DNA from 2 places in the Micromonospora echinaurantiaca genome. Region 1 is predicted to be linked to the other one. Evidence: riboswitches for the same ligand, from Rfam matches in the RefSeq annotation. Region 1 holds a riboswitch; the other holds the start of a gene.

Region 1 (7,858 bases):
CGAGGACTAGCCAGCACCGGCTGCTGTGCCGGCGATCCAGGTCGGTACGACATCGCGTCGTTGAGGCGTCTACGGGCGCGGTGCAGGCGCACCGCGGCGGTGGTGCGGGTACAGCCAAGGACCTGGGCGGCCTCGGCAACCGTCAGCTCCTCCCAACCGACCAACCGGAGGATTTCCTGATCAAGGTCGGTGAGGGTCGCCAGGGCGGCCCGAAGATCGGCCACGCCCACGGTCGCGTCGGCGCCGGGCGAGCCCGGTTTCTGCAGTAGGCCAGCGTCGGTGATCGGTAGTACATTCGGCGCAGCTCTCCGCGCTCGCCATTCGTTCGCGAGCAGGCGCCGAGCCACCCCGTACAGCCAGGGCAGGCTGCGGTCCGGGACCTCGCGGCGACGCCGCCAGGCGATGACGAACACCTCCTGAGCAAGTTCAGCCGCCGCTTCCATGTCGGCGAGCCGGCGCTGGCCGTACTTCACCACCTGCCCGTAATCGGCCGCGTAGACCCTGGTGAACCAGTCCTCATCGCGTTTCCCCGGTGGACCCATCCAAGACTCCCGCCTCGTTGACGAACTCTCACCGTGGCTTGTGTCCTCTCCGGCCCGATGATTACCGGCAACCACCTATCAGAGCCGCACGCCGCGGCACGCTGCCTCCGGGTACAACAGGCTTGTCGCGTGGCTCTTATCCAACGACCGCCAAGTAATCCGAGTAGAACAGGCCCAGGCCGACCGCCACGCAGACGCCGGCCACGATCCAGAACCGGACCACAATGTTGACCTCGCTCCATCCGGCCAACTCGAAGTGGTGGTGCAACGGCACCATCCGGAAGACGCGTCTACCGGTGGTCCGGAACGAGACGATCTGGATCACCCAGGTCGTCGTGATGATGACGAAGAGCCCGCCGATCATGATCGAAAGCAGCGTCGTGCGGGTTGCCACCGCGAGCCCGCCGATCAGGGCGCCGAGCCCGAGCGAGCCCACGTCACCCATGAAGATCCGCGCCGGGGACGTGTTCCACCACAGGAAGCCCACGCAGGCGCCGGCCGCCGCCGCGGCGATCATGGCGATCTCCAGGGGATCCCGGACCTGGTAGCAATAGTCGTTCACGCGGGCGTACGCGTCGTCGGCGCACCAGTGCCGGTACTGCCAGAACCCGATCAGCGCGTACGCGCCGAGCACCAGGATCGACGCGCCGGTGGCCAGGCCGTCGAGGCCGTCGGTGAGGTTCACGCCGTTCGACATCGCCATGATCACGAAGACGATGACCATGACCGCGCCGACCTTGCCGACGTCCAGCCAGCTGATGTCGCGGATGAGCGAGATGTGCTCGCTGGCCACGGTCTGGCCGTCGGTGCTCGGCACGTAGAGCGCGGCGATGCCGAACCCGCCGCCGACGAGCGCCTGGCCGAGGAGCTTGCCTCTGGCGGACAGGCCATCGGAGTTGCGCCAGCGCACCTTGAGGAAGTCGTCGAAGAAGCCGACCGCGCCGCAGAAGACGAACAGCCCGAGCAGCACCAGGGCCGTCATGGTCGGCCCCTCCTGCGCGATCTGCCGCTCGGGCAGGGTGGTCAGGGCGATGTGCCCGGCGACGTAGGCGAGGACGGTCGCCACGATGAAGACGACGCCGCCCATCGTGGGCGTGCCCTTCTTGCCCTGGTTGCTGGCGAGCCCGATGGATCGGATCGGCTGGCCGGCCTTGAGCGCGGTGAAGACGCGAATCGCCACCGGCGTGCCGAACAGGGAGATGATGAACGCGACCGCGGCCGCGACGATGACCGCCCTCACGGGCGAACCTCCACGAGATCCGGATTTCTCACGGCGTCCCCACCGAGCTTCCACATCAGCGCCGGACGTATCGACCTGAGCTGGCCGTGCAGATGGTCCTTGGCGAAGTCATCGATCACGAGGCACGAGCTTGCCATCCGGCGGCGAGCGGAGCAGCCCTGGACCTCACAGCGCCGTGCCGTTCAGGGTGAGGCAAGCTAGCGCGGCCCCTCCGCCCGGGCCGTGGTGATCCATCAGCACACGGCCCGGGAGCGTGACGAGCACATCGCTGACGGCCTCAGCTCGCAGATCAAGGAGAGCAGGGATCGGGCACGCAGCGGGCACGGCCGGCGCAAGAAGCGGTGGCAACGATGAAGGCCCCAGCCAGGAAACCTGCCCTGAGCCGGGGCCTTGCGGTGGAGCGGGTGACGGGAATCGAACCCGCACTGTCAGCTTGGGAAGCTGATGTTCTGCCATTGAACTACACCCGCAAGCGGCACCACTGTACCTGAGTCACCACGCCGGTGCATCCAGGTACCCCCTCCGCCGGACCGCGCCGTCAGCCCCGCGGGCGGCGCGCCGCAAGATCCACACACAACTTTCGGGAAGTAGCGGCCTCACAGACCCCGCGAGGCAACAACTTGCGGGATGTCGCGCCGACCCAGCCGGGCCGCCCGGCCGAGGGACCAGCCGCTGCCACGAAAAAGTTTCAGTCCGGCAACATATGGGCGTTCTCAAATCTGTCGATCGGTTGTAACGTCTGGCCCACGTTCTCAGCCACGGCGTGACATACCCCCTGTCGCGCCGCCAGAAAGAGGTGGGCCCATGGGACTTCGTCCCGACCTGCTGACCCGGCGTGCCGCCGGTGTCGCGTCGACGACCCTCGCGCTGCTGCTCAGCACCGCCGCGGTGGGCGTCGTACCGGCCGCTTCGGCCTTCTCCGCCGCACCCGGTGAGGCATGCGTCGAGCCGGCCGACGTCCACGCCGATGCCCGGATCAAGGCGGGCGGCGCGGCCAGGCACGAACCGAACGAGCTGACCCTCGCGGAGACCCGCGAGCGGGAGGCCGACCTGGCCGCCGCGCTGCGCGAGCGGGCGCGCTTCCGCGCTGGCGCCGGGGCGACCACCCTCGCCGCGACCGTGACGATCCCGGTCGTGGTGCACGTGATCCAGGAGAACAGCACCCGGGCCGGCGGCAACATCCCGGACTCGATGATCACCTCGCAGATCAACGTGCTGAACCAGTCTTACAGCGGCGCGACCGGCGGCGCGGCCACCGCGTTCAGCTTCCAGCTGCAGAAGATTAACCGGGTGACCAACCCGGCGTGGTACCCGATCGTGCAGGGCTCGTCGGCGGAGCGGTCGATGAAGTCCTCGCTGCGGGAGGGCGGCAAGAACACCCTCAACGTGTACCTGGGCGAGCTGAGCAACGACCTGCTCGGTTGGGCGACCTTCCCGCAGCGCAAGCTGAGCAGCATGGACGGCGTGGTCGTGCTGAGCGAGTCGCTGCCGGGCGGCACCGCCGCCAACTACAACCAGGGCGACACCGGCACCCACGAGGTCGGCCACTGGCTGAACCTCTACCACACCTTCCAGGGCGGCTGCTCGGGCCAGGGCGACGGCGTCAGCGACACTCCGGCCGAGGCCTCGCCGGCCTTCCAGTGCCCGACCGGGCGGGACACCTGCACCGCCCCGGGCGCCGACCCGATCACCAACTTCATGGACTACACCTACGACTCGTGCATGTACCAGTTCACCGCCGGCCAGGCGAGCCGGATGCTGACCGCGTGGAACGCGTACCGCGCGGCCTGATCTGACGTACGGCCATCGGTGCCGGCTCCGCACGACGGAGCCGGCACCGCTGTCTTCGCGGCTAGGCGGCCTCGCGGCGGGCGTCGTGGTGCCGCAGCCGCGACGCGGGGTCGGCGGCCGGGGCGTCGGCGGGCGCACCCGGGTCGAGCCAGACCTGGACGGCGGGGCGGCCGTGACCGTTGCCGGGGCCACCCGCGGCACCCGCGTCACGGCGGGTCAGCATCGCCACGTCGACGGTGAACTCGAACAGCCGCCAGTCGACGTGCGGAGCGGCCCGGTGGCTGCGGGCCAGCCGGGCGACCCGGGCCGGGTCGGTGACCGGGCGGGCGTGCCCGGCGACGTAGGCCTCGTCGTCGCTCTCCTCCGGCGGGAAGGAGTGCAGCGCATAGCGCCCGTCGCGTTCCAGGTCACGCCGTTTCGGCGAGTCGACCACGAAGCAGAACAGCCCCTCGTCGGTGATCACCGGGGAGACCGGGTGCACCCGGGGCCCGCCGTCGGCGCGGACCGTGGCCAGGTAGCCGAAGCCCGGCCCGTACTGCTGCATGAGAACGCGGATCCCGTCGGCGAGTCGGGGCTCGTCAGCGGCGAATTCGGACCAGGAAGCCATGTGGACAGTCTATCGAACAGGTGTACGAACACCTAGTCCGACACGCAGGTCACCCGGGCGGCTTCGCTATGGTGTTCCGATGCTGCTCTCCGACCGCGACCTGGTCTCCGAGATCAAGGCGGGCGCCCTGGCGCTGGAGCCGTTCGAGCCCACGCTGGTGCAGCCGTCCAGCATCGACGTACGCCTGGACAAGCTGTTCCGGGTCTTCAACAACCACCTCTACACGCACATCGACCCGGCGCAGCAGCAGGACGAGCTGACCTCGGTGGTCGAGGTGCCCGACGGCGAGCCGTTCGTGCTGCACCCGGGCGAGTTCGTGCTCGCCTCCACGCTCGAGGTGATCTCGCTCGGCGACCAGCTCGCCGGCCGGCTGGAGGGCAAGTCGAGCCTGGGCCGGCTGGGCCTGCTCACCCACTCCACCGCCGGCTTCATCGACCCGGGCTTCTCCGGCCACGTGACGCTGGAGCTCTCCAACGTGGCGAACCTGCCGATCACCCTCTGGCCGGGCATGAAGATCGGTCAGCTCTGCATCTTCCGGCTCTCCTCACCGGCCGAGCACCCGTACGGCTCGGCCGTCTACGGCTCCCGCTACCAGGGGCAGCGCGGCCCGACGCCGAGCCGCTCCTGGCAGCAGTGGCGCACCTGGCCGACCCGCTGACGCAGCAGGAAAGGGCCCGCTCCGACGCCGGAGCGGGCCCTTTTCGGTGGTACGCGGTCAGCCCGGCCTGCCGTAGCTGTGGATCGGGCCGTCGTCGACCTTCTTCATCTTGATCGGCACCCCGGCCCGGGAGGCGTGCACCACCCAGCCGCCGCCGACGTACATGCCGACGTGGTGCAGGTCGGCGTAGTAGAAGACCAGGTCACCCGGGCGCAGCTCGCCCCGGCTGACCGTCTTGGTGACTCCGCGCTGCTGCGCGGCGTTGTGCGGCAGCGAGACCCCGGCCTTGGCCCAGGCGGCCAGCATCAGCCCGGAACAGTCGTACGAGTTCGGGCCCTCGGCGCCCCAGACGTACGGCTTGCCGATCTGGGCGCAGGCGAACTTGACCGCCACCCCCGCCGCGCCGCCCGGATAGCTGGCCGGGCAGGGGGCGGGACGCAGCGGCCCGCCGCCGCCGTTGCCGTACACCTTGATCCGCAGCTTCTGCAGCCGGTCGATCTCGGCGTTGATCTGCTTCTTCTTCGCCGCCAGCTGCGCCTCGACCTGGGCGAGCTGGGCGACCATCTCGTCAAGCGGCGCCTTCTTGGCGGCCAGTTGGTCGCGCAGGTCGGCGACCTGTCGCACGTCCTGCTGCTGGCGGTCGGCGAACCGGTCGAGCATTTCGAGCTGCCCGACCACCTCGCCCGGCGAGCGACTGCCCAGCAGGGCGTTGATGGTGAGCACGTTCTCGCCCTTGTAGGCGCGGACGGCCAGCGCGCTGACCTTCTCCATCGCCTCGTCGACCTGGGCCTGGAGCGGTTTGATCTGGGCGGCCAGGGCGTCGGCCTGCTTCCGCTTGGCGGCCAGGTCCTGGCGGGTGGCGTTGTGCCGTTCGATGATCGGTTCGAGCTTGTTCCAGTCCTCGTCGATCTGGCGCTCGATCTCGGCGACGGTGGGTTCGGCGTGGGCCGCCGTGGCGCCGCCGGTCAGGACGGCGGCGAAGCCGACCAGGGCGGCGAGTGCGGTGGTGAAGCGGGACCAGCGTGAACGCGGCGCAGCCGTCGCCGGGCCGGCGTACGCCGACCGTGCCGACGGTGGCCGCGGGGCATGGTGTGCCACCGGGCTCCGTACTCCTTCTTCCCAGACCGCCTACCGGGTTAGCTGACGGGTTCGGGCGGGAAGGGGACGCCCTACCGCAGTGGCTGCGGATTCACCCCGGGTTACCTGGTTCCCCGGTTCGCTCGCGAGCGATTCGGCGGTGTCGGACCGTTACCGCCCGGGTTGGACGGACCTGTTGCCGGGCCGACGAATGACCAGAGTAGAGACGGTCGTTATCAATCCGCAACCCGTGTCGCCGTGACACTCCGTACGCCCCGGCGATCGACGGTTCTCGCCGGGACGCGTCGAAGGTTTTCTTCCTTAGGAGTTGATACATGGAAAGGTATTGACGACAGGCCCGGCCCGGGGTGAAGGTGGCCGCATCGTCCACCCGTCTGACCAGGGGGTCCGATGCAGTTGTCCACAAGGTCCACAAGGTCCACGAGATCCACGAGATCCACGAGATCGAGGAGCAGGCGCACCCTGCTCGCCGCCGCCGCGACGCTCGCCCTGGCGGTCACCCCGTTCACCGCCGCTCCGGCCGCCGCCGAGCCCCTCGACCGGCAGCAGCAGTACGCCGCCGCGGCCGCCGAGTTCGGCGTGCCGGAGAGCGTCCTGCTCGCCGTGTCGTACCTCGAGTCGCGCTGGGACACCCATCCCGGCAACCCGAGCACCAGTGGCGGCTACGGTCCGATGCACCTCACCGACGCCGCCCACGTCACCGCCCAGCCCGCCGGTGGCCACATCGACGAGGGCGAGGACCCGCGCGGTGACGAGGCACGGCCGCTGACCGTCGCCGCGCCCGCCGTCAGCGAGTTGGCACCGGCCGCTCTCGGCGACGCCGCGCTGCAGACCCTCCAGGCCGCCGCCGCGCTCACCGGCGCCAGCGAGGAGGCGCTGCGCTCCGACCCGACCGCGAACATCCGTGGCGGAGCGGCGCTGCTCGCCGCGTACCAGCGGGAACTGGGTGGCCCGGTCGACGCGGCCAGCGACCCGGCGGCCTGGTACGCCGCGGTGGCCCGCTACTCCGGCGCCGGCGCCGAGGACACCGCAGCCGCCTTCGCCGACGAGGTGTACGGGCAGCTCCGCGAGGGCGCGAGCCGGACCACCGACGACGGGTACCGGGTGACCCTCGCCGCGCGGGAGGTCAACCCGGACACCTCGACGCTGCACCAGCTCGGGCTGCGGCGCGGCGAGCGGCCCGACGGGCTGGAGTGCCCGGTCGGCCTCGGCTGCGAGTGGATCCCGGCCCCGTACGAGAAGTACGGCCCGGGCGCCGGCGACTACGGCAACCACGACCTGGGCAACCGGCCAGCCCAGCAGAAGATCGAGTACATCGTCATCCACGACACCGAGGGCTACTTCTGGCCGAGCGTCGGCCTGGTGAAACGGGCCGACTACGTCGGCTGGCACTACACGCTGCGCTCGGTGGACGGCCACATCGCCCAGCACATCAAGGCCAAGGACGTCGGCTGGCACGCCGGCAACTGGTACGTCAACGCCAAGTCCATCGGCCTGGAGCACGAGGGCTTCGCCGGGCACGGCACCTGGTACACCGAGGCGATGTACCGCACCTCGGCCAAGCTGGTCCGGCACCTGGCGCTGCGGTTCAACATCCCGCTCGACCGGCACCACATCATCGGGCACGACAACGTCCCGGGCACCGTGCCGTCGACCGTCGCCGGGATGCACTGGGACCCGGGGCCGTACTGGGACTGGTCGCACTACTTCGACCTGCTCAAGGCGCCGTTCCGGACCACCGGCACGGCGCACACCGGGCTGGTGACCATCGACCCCGAGTTCGCCGACAACCAGCCGGCGTTCACCGGCTGCTCGCGGCAGCCCCCGGGGGTGCCGAACCCGCCGCCGCCGGTCACCGACCCCTGCCCGCTACGCGGCTCGTCGGCGGTGCTGCTGCGCACCGCGCCGAGCCACGACGCGCC
Region 2 (7,858 bases), 2.2 Mb from region 1:
GGGACGGCACGAAGGTCTGGCACCTGGCGCACATCCGGTCCTCCGCCCGGGTGGGCGCCGGCTGCGTCATCGGCCGCAACGTGTACGTCGACGCCGGCGTGACGGTCGGCGACCTCGTGAAGATCCAGAACAACGTCTCCGTCTACCAGGGCGTCACCCTTGAGGACGAGGTCTTCGTCGGCCCGTGCGTGGTCTTCACCAACGACCTGCGCCCCCGCGCGCAGAACCCGGACTGGACGGTCACGCCGACCCTGGTCCGCCGGGGCGCCTCGATCGGCGCCAACGCCACCCTGGTCTGCGGCATCGAGGTGGGCGCGTACGCGATGGTCGCGGCCGGTTCGGTGGTGACTCGGGACGTGCCGCCGTACCAGCTCGTGGCCGGGAACCCGGCCCGCCCGCTGGGCTGGGTGGACGCCCGGGGCGAGGTGATCTCCCGCGACCCGGGCACCCGCCCCGCCGGCCTCGACCTGGCCTGATCGGCCGACCTCAGAGCTGACCGGCGGCCTCGGGGCTGACCGGCCTCGCCTCGGCCTGGGCTGACCGGAGGGGCCCGGCCGGGTGGTCAGCCGCCGATCACGATCCGGCGGACGCCGGTCCAGCGCGCCGGGTCGGTGATCCGGCGACCGTCCACCAGCACCCGTACCGAGGGCAGGTCGGCGGGGGTCAGCGACCGGTACTCCGGGTGGTCGGCCTGGATCACCGCGGCGGTGACGGCCTGGTCGTCGTACGCCGGCAGCCCCAGCGCGGTCAGCTCGGCGGCCGTGTACATCGGGTCGCAGACGTACGGCCGGGCACCCCGGGCGCGCAGCGCGTCGACGGTCGGGAAGACGCCGGAGAAGGCGGTCTCCTTCACCCCGCCCCGGTAGGCGGCGCCGAGGACCAGCACCTCCACTCCGGTCAGGTCGCCGTACGCGGTGGCCAGCAGATCGACGGCGTACTGCGGCATCTGGGCGTTCGCCTCCCGGGCGGCGCGGACCACGCTGGCGGCCGGGTCGTTCCACAGGTACATCCGCGGGTAGACCGGGATGCAGTGCCCGCCCACCGCGATGCCGGGCTGGTGGATGTGGCTGTACGGCTGGGTGTTGCAGGCCTCGATCACGGTGGTGACGTCCACCCCGACGGTGGCGGCGAACCGGGCGAACTGGTTGGCGAGGCCGATGTTCACGTCCCGGTAGGTGGTCTCGGCCAGCTTCGCCAGCTCCGCCGCCTCGGCCGAGCCGAGGTCCCACACGCCGTTGGCGCGGGGCAGGTCCGGCCGGGGGTCGAACTGGAGCACCGACTCGTAGAACGCCACGCCCCGCGCTGTCGACGCCCGGTCCACGCCGCCGACCAGCTTCGGGTAGCGGCGCAGGTCGGCGAAGACCCGGCCGGTGAGCACCCGCTCGGGGCTGAACACCAGGTGGAAGTCCTCGCCCACGGTCAGCCCACTGCCCTGCGCCAGCATCGGGCCGAACCGGTGCCGGGTGGTGCCGACCGGCAGCGTGGTCTCGTAACTGACCAGGGTGCCCGGCCGGAGCCCGGCCGCCACCGCCCGGGTGGCGTCGTCCATCCAGCCGAAGTCCGGCAGCCCCCGGTCGTCCACGACGAGCGGCACCACCAGGACCACCGCCTCGGACCGGGCGACGGCCGCCGCGGTGTCGGTGGTGGCCGACAGCAGGCCGGCCGCCACCGCCTCCTTCAGCCGGACGTCCAGGTCGGCCTCGCCCGGGAACGGGACCGCCCCGTCGTTGACCAGCCCGACGACCCGCTCGGAGACGTCGGCGCCGACCACCCGGTGCCCGCTCGTCGCGAACTGCACGGCGAGCGGCAGCCCGATCTTCCCGAGGGCGACGACACAGATGTTCATGGCTCTTCCTTCTTCGTCTTGGAAACGGCGGCCGGCCGACCCGGTGGCGCGGGCACTACGGCGACAACGAGCCGGCCGGGCGGTTGGTGCGGAGTGGCCCGGATCCGGGCCCGGTCAGAACCGCGGGATGGATGAGGCGCTCAGGACAGCGCGACGGTCGCCGCGGCTACGGGTGCGAGGTCGGTGTCGATCGCCACCGTGCTGCCCTCGGCCGCGGACTGGAGCAGCGCGGCGGCGACCCGCACCGTGCGCAGCCCCTGCCGCAGGGTGACGATGTCGCTCTGCTTGCCGTCGACCGCGTCGCGGAACCGTTCGTGCTCCACCAGGAGCGGTTCGCGCTTCGGGATCGCGTACCGGACCATGTCGCCCTCGGCCACGCCACGGAAGGCGCGCAGCGCCTCCCATTCGGTGTCGATCGCCCCGTTGGCGTACCAGGTCAGGTCGGCGGTGAGGGTGTCGGCGACGAAGCAGCCCCGCTCGCCGGTGACCACGGTGGACCGTTCCTTCAGCGGGCTCAGCCAGTTGACCAGGTGGTTGACCATCGCGCCGCCGGCCAGCTGGCCGACCGCGGCGACCATGTCCTCGTGCAGCCGGCCGCTGCGCGAGACGGTCCGCGCCGACACCGTCCGGTACTCCCGGCCGACCACCCAGCTGGTCAGGTCGATGTCGTGGGTCGCCAGGTCCATCACCACGCCCACGTCGGCGATCCGGTGCGGGAACGGCCCCTGCCGCCGGGTGACCACCTGGAACACCTCGCCCAGCTCGCCGGCCTCCAGCCGCAGGCGCAGGCTCTGCAGGGCCGGGTTGTACCGCTCGATGTGGCCGACCCCGGCCACCAGGCCGGCGGCCTCGAACGCCTCGACCAGGCGGCTCGCGGCGGCCACCGACTGGGCGAGCGGCTTCTCGATGAGCGCGGGCACGCCGCTGGCGGCCAGCGCCAGCCCGACCTGCTCGTGCAGCGCCGTCGGGCAGGCGACCACGGCGTAGTCGACGCCGATCGCCAGCAGGCCGTCCAGGTCGGGCACCACCGGCACCCGCAGCGCGCTGGTCGGGTCGCCCGCCGGGTCGACGATGCCGACCAGCTCCACCCCGTCCAGGGCGGCGAGGACCCGGGCGTGGTTACGCCCCATGGCGCCGAGACCGATCAGGCCGGCGCGCAGCCGGGCCCGCGTCATCGGGCACCCCCGGCGAGGTTGGCGGCCTCGGCGATCCGCTCCAGGTCCTGCTGGGACACCGCCGGGTGCACCGGCAACGAGATCACCTCGGCGGCGGCCCGGTCGGTCTCCGGCAGCTCCCACGGGCCCGGTCGGCCGTCCTCGGCGAGGTAGGGCCGCAGGCGGTGGATCGGCGTGGGGTAGTGAACGGCGTTGCCGACGCCCAGCTCGGTGAGGCGCCGGCGGGCCGCGTCGCGGCGACCACCCGGCACCCGCACCGTGTACTGGTGGTAGACGTGCCGGGCGGCGTCGGCGACCGGCGGGGTGACCATGCCGGTGATCCGGGCGTCGAGCAGCTTCGCGTTGGCCCGCCGCTGCTCCGTCCACTCCGGCAGCTGGCGCAACTGCACCCGGCCGATCGCCGCGGCCACGTCGGTCATCCGCATGTTGGCGCCGACGATCTCGTTGGCGTACCGCTGCTCCATGCCCTGGTTGCGCAGCAGCCGCAGGGTACGGGCCAGCTCGCCGTCGGCGGTGCTGACCATGCCGCCCTCCAGCGAGTGCATGTTCTTCGTGGGGTAGAAGCTGAAGCAGCCGGCCGTGCCGAACGCGCCGACCGGCCTTCCCGCCAGGGCGGCGCCGTGCGCCTGGGCGGCGTCCTCGACCACGGCGAGCCCGTGCCGGTCGGCGACCGCCATGATCCGGTCCATCGCGGCGGGGTGCCCGTAGAGGTGCACCGGCAGGATCGCCACCGTGCGGTGGGTGACCGCCGCGGCAACCGCCGCCGGGTCCAGGCAGAAGCTGCCGGGTTCGATGTCGACGAAGACCGGCCGGGCGCCGACCAGCCGGATCGCGTTGGCGCTGGCGGCGAAGGAGAACGACGGGACGATCACCTCGTCGCCCGGGCCGAATCCGAGCGCCATCAGGGTCAGCTGCAGGGCGGAGGTGCCCGAGTTCACCGCGACACAGTGCCGGCCGGCGACCAGCTCGCCGAACTCCTCCTCGAACGCGGCGACCTCCGGCCCCTGCGCGACGCGGCCGCTGCGCAGCACCCGTACCGCCGCCGCGATCTCGGCCTCGCCGATGACCGGCCTCGCCGGTGGAATCTCTTCTGTGGTCAGCCCGACCATGGGGCTTCCTCCCGTCGAACAGCGACCGCGTCCGGGTCCGGACGCGGCGCCATGTCGTTCAGATGTGGACAGGAGGGGTGGTGGGGTTACCGCCGGACGATCCGCTGGGGTTGGTGCGGAAGGATCACCCGGACAAACAGGACGCCCGGCGCACTCCGGGACGTACGGGCATGTTATCCCGAGTGCTCCGGGCATGGCGGCACAACACCCTCATCCCGCCGGGAACCGCAGCGGCGGGGATCAGCGGTACGGGTCGACCAGGGCGAGCACCGCCTCCGGGTCCTCCACGTGCGCGTTGTGCCCGAGTCCGGGCAGCGTCACCACCGGCACGCCGAACTCCTTGAGCTGCTCGTCGGAGACCATCGGGTCGCGCTCGCCCCGGGCCAGCACCACCGGCGCGTCGGTCGCCGCCAGCAGGGCCGGCAGGCGCGGCTCCCCCACCGCGAACGCGGCCGGGTCCATCGCCAGCCGCCAGCGGCCGTCGACCTGCCGCAGTCCGGCCTCCACGGCCGGATGCTCGGGGGCGAACAGTCCGGTCAGCCCGGCCACCTTCAGGTAGCGGCGGGCCGCCTCGTCGCGGGTCGCGAACCAGGTGACCGGGCGGGCGGCCAGCTCCGCGGCCCGGTCCAGTTCGGCCGGTGACCAGACGGCCTTGATGCCGAGCCCGACCACCGCGTCCACCGTCAGCCCGGCGGTACGCGCGGCCAGCGCCAGCCCCACCACGCCGCCGAGGGAGTGCCCCAGCACGACCAGCCGGTCACCCGGCTTGAGCCCGCCGGCGACCTGCCCGGCCAGCCCGGCGAAGGAGTACCGCGGCAGCGGCGGGGACCAGCCGTGCCCGGCCAGGTCCGGGGCCAGCCACCGGCCGGCCCACCGGCGCTCCAGCAGCGGCGCCCAGGGCAGCCACACCTCGCCGGTGGCGCCCATGCCGTGCAGCAGCAGCAGGAGCGGCCGCCGGCCGTCCCGGGTACCCGATTCGTCGACCATAGGGCGCAGTGTGCCACCGGTCGGACGGCCGGGGCGAGAGCCGGCCGCCGCTACACGTCGGGCGCCGGCCCCCCGGATGGGGAGCCGGCGCCCGACGGCAGTGGCGCGGAGGTGCGGATCAGGCGGAGTAGCCGCGGGTAGCCGCCCAGTTCGCCAGGTCGATGGTGGTCATCCAGTACGAGGCGGTCGCCGGGTTCGCCGAGTCGGCGATCTTCACCAGCCGGCCGTCGTCGTCGTAGCCCACCACCGCGATGTAGTGCCCACCGGGGAAGGAGTGCCAGCCGCCGTTGGTGTCGGTCGCGCTGCCGGCGACGTTCACCACGACACCCCGCTTGTCGGTGATGGCCCGGACCACGTCGGCCTGGAGCTGGTCCATCTGGGCCGGGGTGGCCGCCCCGCCGGAGATCATCCGGGTCCGGTACGGGTCGCCCTTCACCATGGCGTTGAGCACGCGGGTGGTGTCGTTGGCGGAGTTGGTGCCCATCTCGGTGGTGCCCAGCTGGGCGCCGAGGGCGTCCTGGGTACGGTCGATGCCGGCGGCGCTGAGCGCGTTCCGCACGGCGGCCGGGCCGCAGTTGTAGAAGGTCGTCTGGGCCTGGTAGTCGTAGTTGAGGATCTTGCGCGACGGCGGCTTCGGCGCCGCCTTGCGGGTCAGGTCCGGGTTCGGCGCGGCCGACGAGGCGGCGGCCGAGGGGGCGGCGCTGGACGGCGCGGCGCCGGACGGGGCGGTGCCCAGCCGGGCCTCGCCACGCGAGGCGGCGGCTGGCGCGTCACGCAGTTCGGCCACCGTGGCCTGGGCCGGCGCCGAGGTCGGGGCCTCCTCGGTGCCGGCGGCGAGCGCGCCGGCGCCGGAGGCGAGGACCAGGGCCGCGGCGGAGGCGGCGGCCACCTGGTAGGGGCGTTCGGTGGCGATGCGCCGCAACTGGCGCTTCAGGTGGTGCTTCACGGTTCCTCCACGGGGACTCGGGGGGCGAGCGGCGCACGGGCGGTGCCGGCGGGCAGGCCGGCTCGACCACGCGGACCCCTGGTCCGCGGGTGGGTGGGCCGCTCAGGAAGACGCCCGGATGTCGGGCGGGGCGGTTGCCGGTCGGTCAGCTCGCGATCGGGGCGAGCGGTACGGACACCGCGGGGCCGTGGAGGCGGGGGGACAACCGAAGGGTGGGATCGTGCTGCACGAGGATGGAACTCCTTCCGACGCCGCCGACCGGGTTAGCTGACGGATTCGGGCGGGAAGTACGCCCTACCACGGGCCGCAGCCCGCAGATTCACCCCAAAGGAGCATTGGTTCCCCGGTTCGTATGATCACGATTAGGCGGGTCGGCGCGGCGTCGCCTCTTGCGATCGGTAACCGCACCAGACGGGCCGACATTACTGGTCGGTCAGAAGCCTGCCAACCCCTGTCCACCTGCGTAAACCTGTCTCCGCCCGACAATTTTGCGGTCAGTTACGCACTGGCGTGACTCGATGGGACAGGCCTCTCCGACGCCGTTACCGGGCGACAACCGGACAATGGTGCGGTGCGGTCCAGGAATTGTCGACCCGCCTCGACCCGTCCGTGCCGAATGACCGATTTCTCGCCGGCTGTGACCGGCGTCACCGGAATATTTCCCGATCAACCAACCCGAGCGGGACGCCAGCGGGCCGGGGCGACCGGACGGGCCGGCACCGACACGCGGCCCGGCTCCGGCCGGCCCGGCCGGAGCCGGGCCGCGGCGGCGTACGCCTCGGCGGCCAGGGCTCGGGCCGCCTCGGCGGCCAGCTCGGCGTCCCGCCACGCCGACCGCTCCCGCTCGGCGGCCAGCCGGTAGCCGGCCCGGCGCTGCTCGCGTACCGCCCGGGCGAGCACGATCTCCTGCTGCACCGGGTGCCGCCGCGGGTCCCAGCCAGCCCGGTGGCAGAACACGTCGGACAACTGCCGAGCCGACAGCTCCCCCCGCCAATGGGCGGCCATCGCCGCGTGGTGCAGCCACCGCTCCCGGGCGGCGTACTCGGCCGGCGTGCGCGGGGTGCGCGGGGCGGGCAGGGCAGCGGCCCCGACGAACCGGCGAGCGGCGGTCTCCGCCTCGTCGTACGCCTGCCAGGCGCGCTCCACCTCCGCCTGCGCGGCGAGCCAGTCGGCGCGCCGCCGCCGGGCGGTCTGCGCCGCCCGGGTCGCGGCGACGGCCACCTCCTCGGCGTACCGGCGCAGGTCGGCGAGGTCGGGTTCGGCCGGCTCGGCGGCCGCCGGGGCGGGCTCCTCGTCGGTGGCGCGCTCGGGGCGGGCGACCAGCACGGTGAGCACGGTCAGCGCCAGCACGAGCAGGCCGGACCAGATGGCCGCGGCGCGCGGCACGTCGATCAGAAACTGGTGGTAGAGGACGGTCTCCAAGGTCGGCACCTCACGGGGGAAGCGGATGCGGAAGCGGGAGCCGCGTCCGGGCGTCGTGGGGACACGCCGAGGCCGGACGGGTGCGGAACCGGGGATCGCGGGCGGGGGCGTCAGCCGCCGCGGCGGATCAGACGCGCGGCGGGGCGCGCGGGGCCCGGACGGCCGGGACCGACCCGGCCGGCGCCGGCGCGGCGTCGTGGCGCGGTGCTGGCGAGGCATCGACCGGTGTCGGCTCGGTGACCGGACCAGCCGGCTCGGCGCGCTGCTCGGCGCCGACGGCCGTCGACGCGGACCCGGCGCGCGCGTCGGCGTGCACGGACGCGGCGGAGCACGCCGCCGGCTCCGGCTCGGCCGGGGCGGCAACCGCGCCGGG

The links. A riboswitch is a leader RNA that binds a small molecule or an ion and turns the genes downstream of it on or off. The one in region 1 is predicted to bind cyclic di-AMP.
Region 2: another riboswitch for cyclic di-AMP. It lies ahead of GA0070609_RS19025 (C39 family peptidase); the one in region 1 lies ahead of GA0070609_RS29285 (C40 family peptidase).

Annotation. Positions count from the first base shown of each region.
Region 1 covers NZ_LT607750.1:6,453,700-6,461,557, reverse strand. The annotation lists gene GA0070609_RS29315 (RNA polymerase sigma factor) at 1-542, opposite strand, end outside; gene mraY (phospho-N-acetylmuramoyl-pentapeptide-transferase) at 679-1,782, opposite strand; tRNA gene GA0070609_RS29305 (tRNA-Gly) at 2,179-2,252, opposite strand; gene GA0070609_RS29300 (zinc metalloprotease) at 2,587-3,573, shown strand; gene GA0070609_RS29295 (pyridoxamine 5'-phosphate oxidase family protein) at 3,635-4,180, opposite strand; gene dcd (dCTP deaminase) at 4,260-4,838, shown strand; gene GA0070609_RS29285 (C40 family peptidase) at 4,896-5,936, opposite strand; cyclic di-AMP (ydaO/yuaA leader) riboswitch at 5,949-6,085, opposite strand; gene GA0070609_RS29280 (N-acetylmuramoyl-L-alanine amidase) at 6,327-7,858, shown strand, end outside.
Region 2 covers NZ_LT607750.1:4,225,675-4,233,532, forward strand. The annotation lists gene GA0070609_RS19000 (acyltransferase) at 1-476, shown strand, start outside; gene GA0070609_RS19005 (nucleotide sugar dehydrogenase) at 563-1,846, opposite strand; gene GA0070609_RS19010 (Gfo/Idh/MocA family protein) at 1,987-3,021, opposite strand; gene GA0070609_RS19015 (DegT/DnrJ/EryC1/StrS family aminotransferase) at 3,018-4,130, opposite strand; gene GA0070609_RS19020 (alpha/beta fold hydrolase) at 4,371-5,117, opposite strand; gene GA0070609_RS19025 (C39 family peptidase) at 5,236-6,063, opposite strand; cyclic di-AMP (ydaO/yuaA leader) riboswitch at 6,301-6,442, opposite strand; gene GA0070609_RS19030 (hypothetical protein) at 6,730-7,494, opposite strand; gene GA0070609_RS19035 (hypothetical protein) at 7,613-7,858, opposite strand, start outside.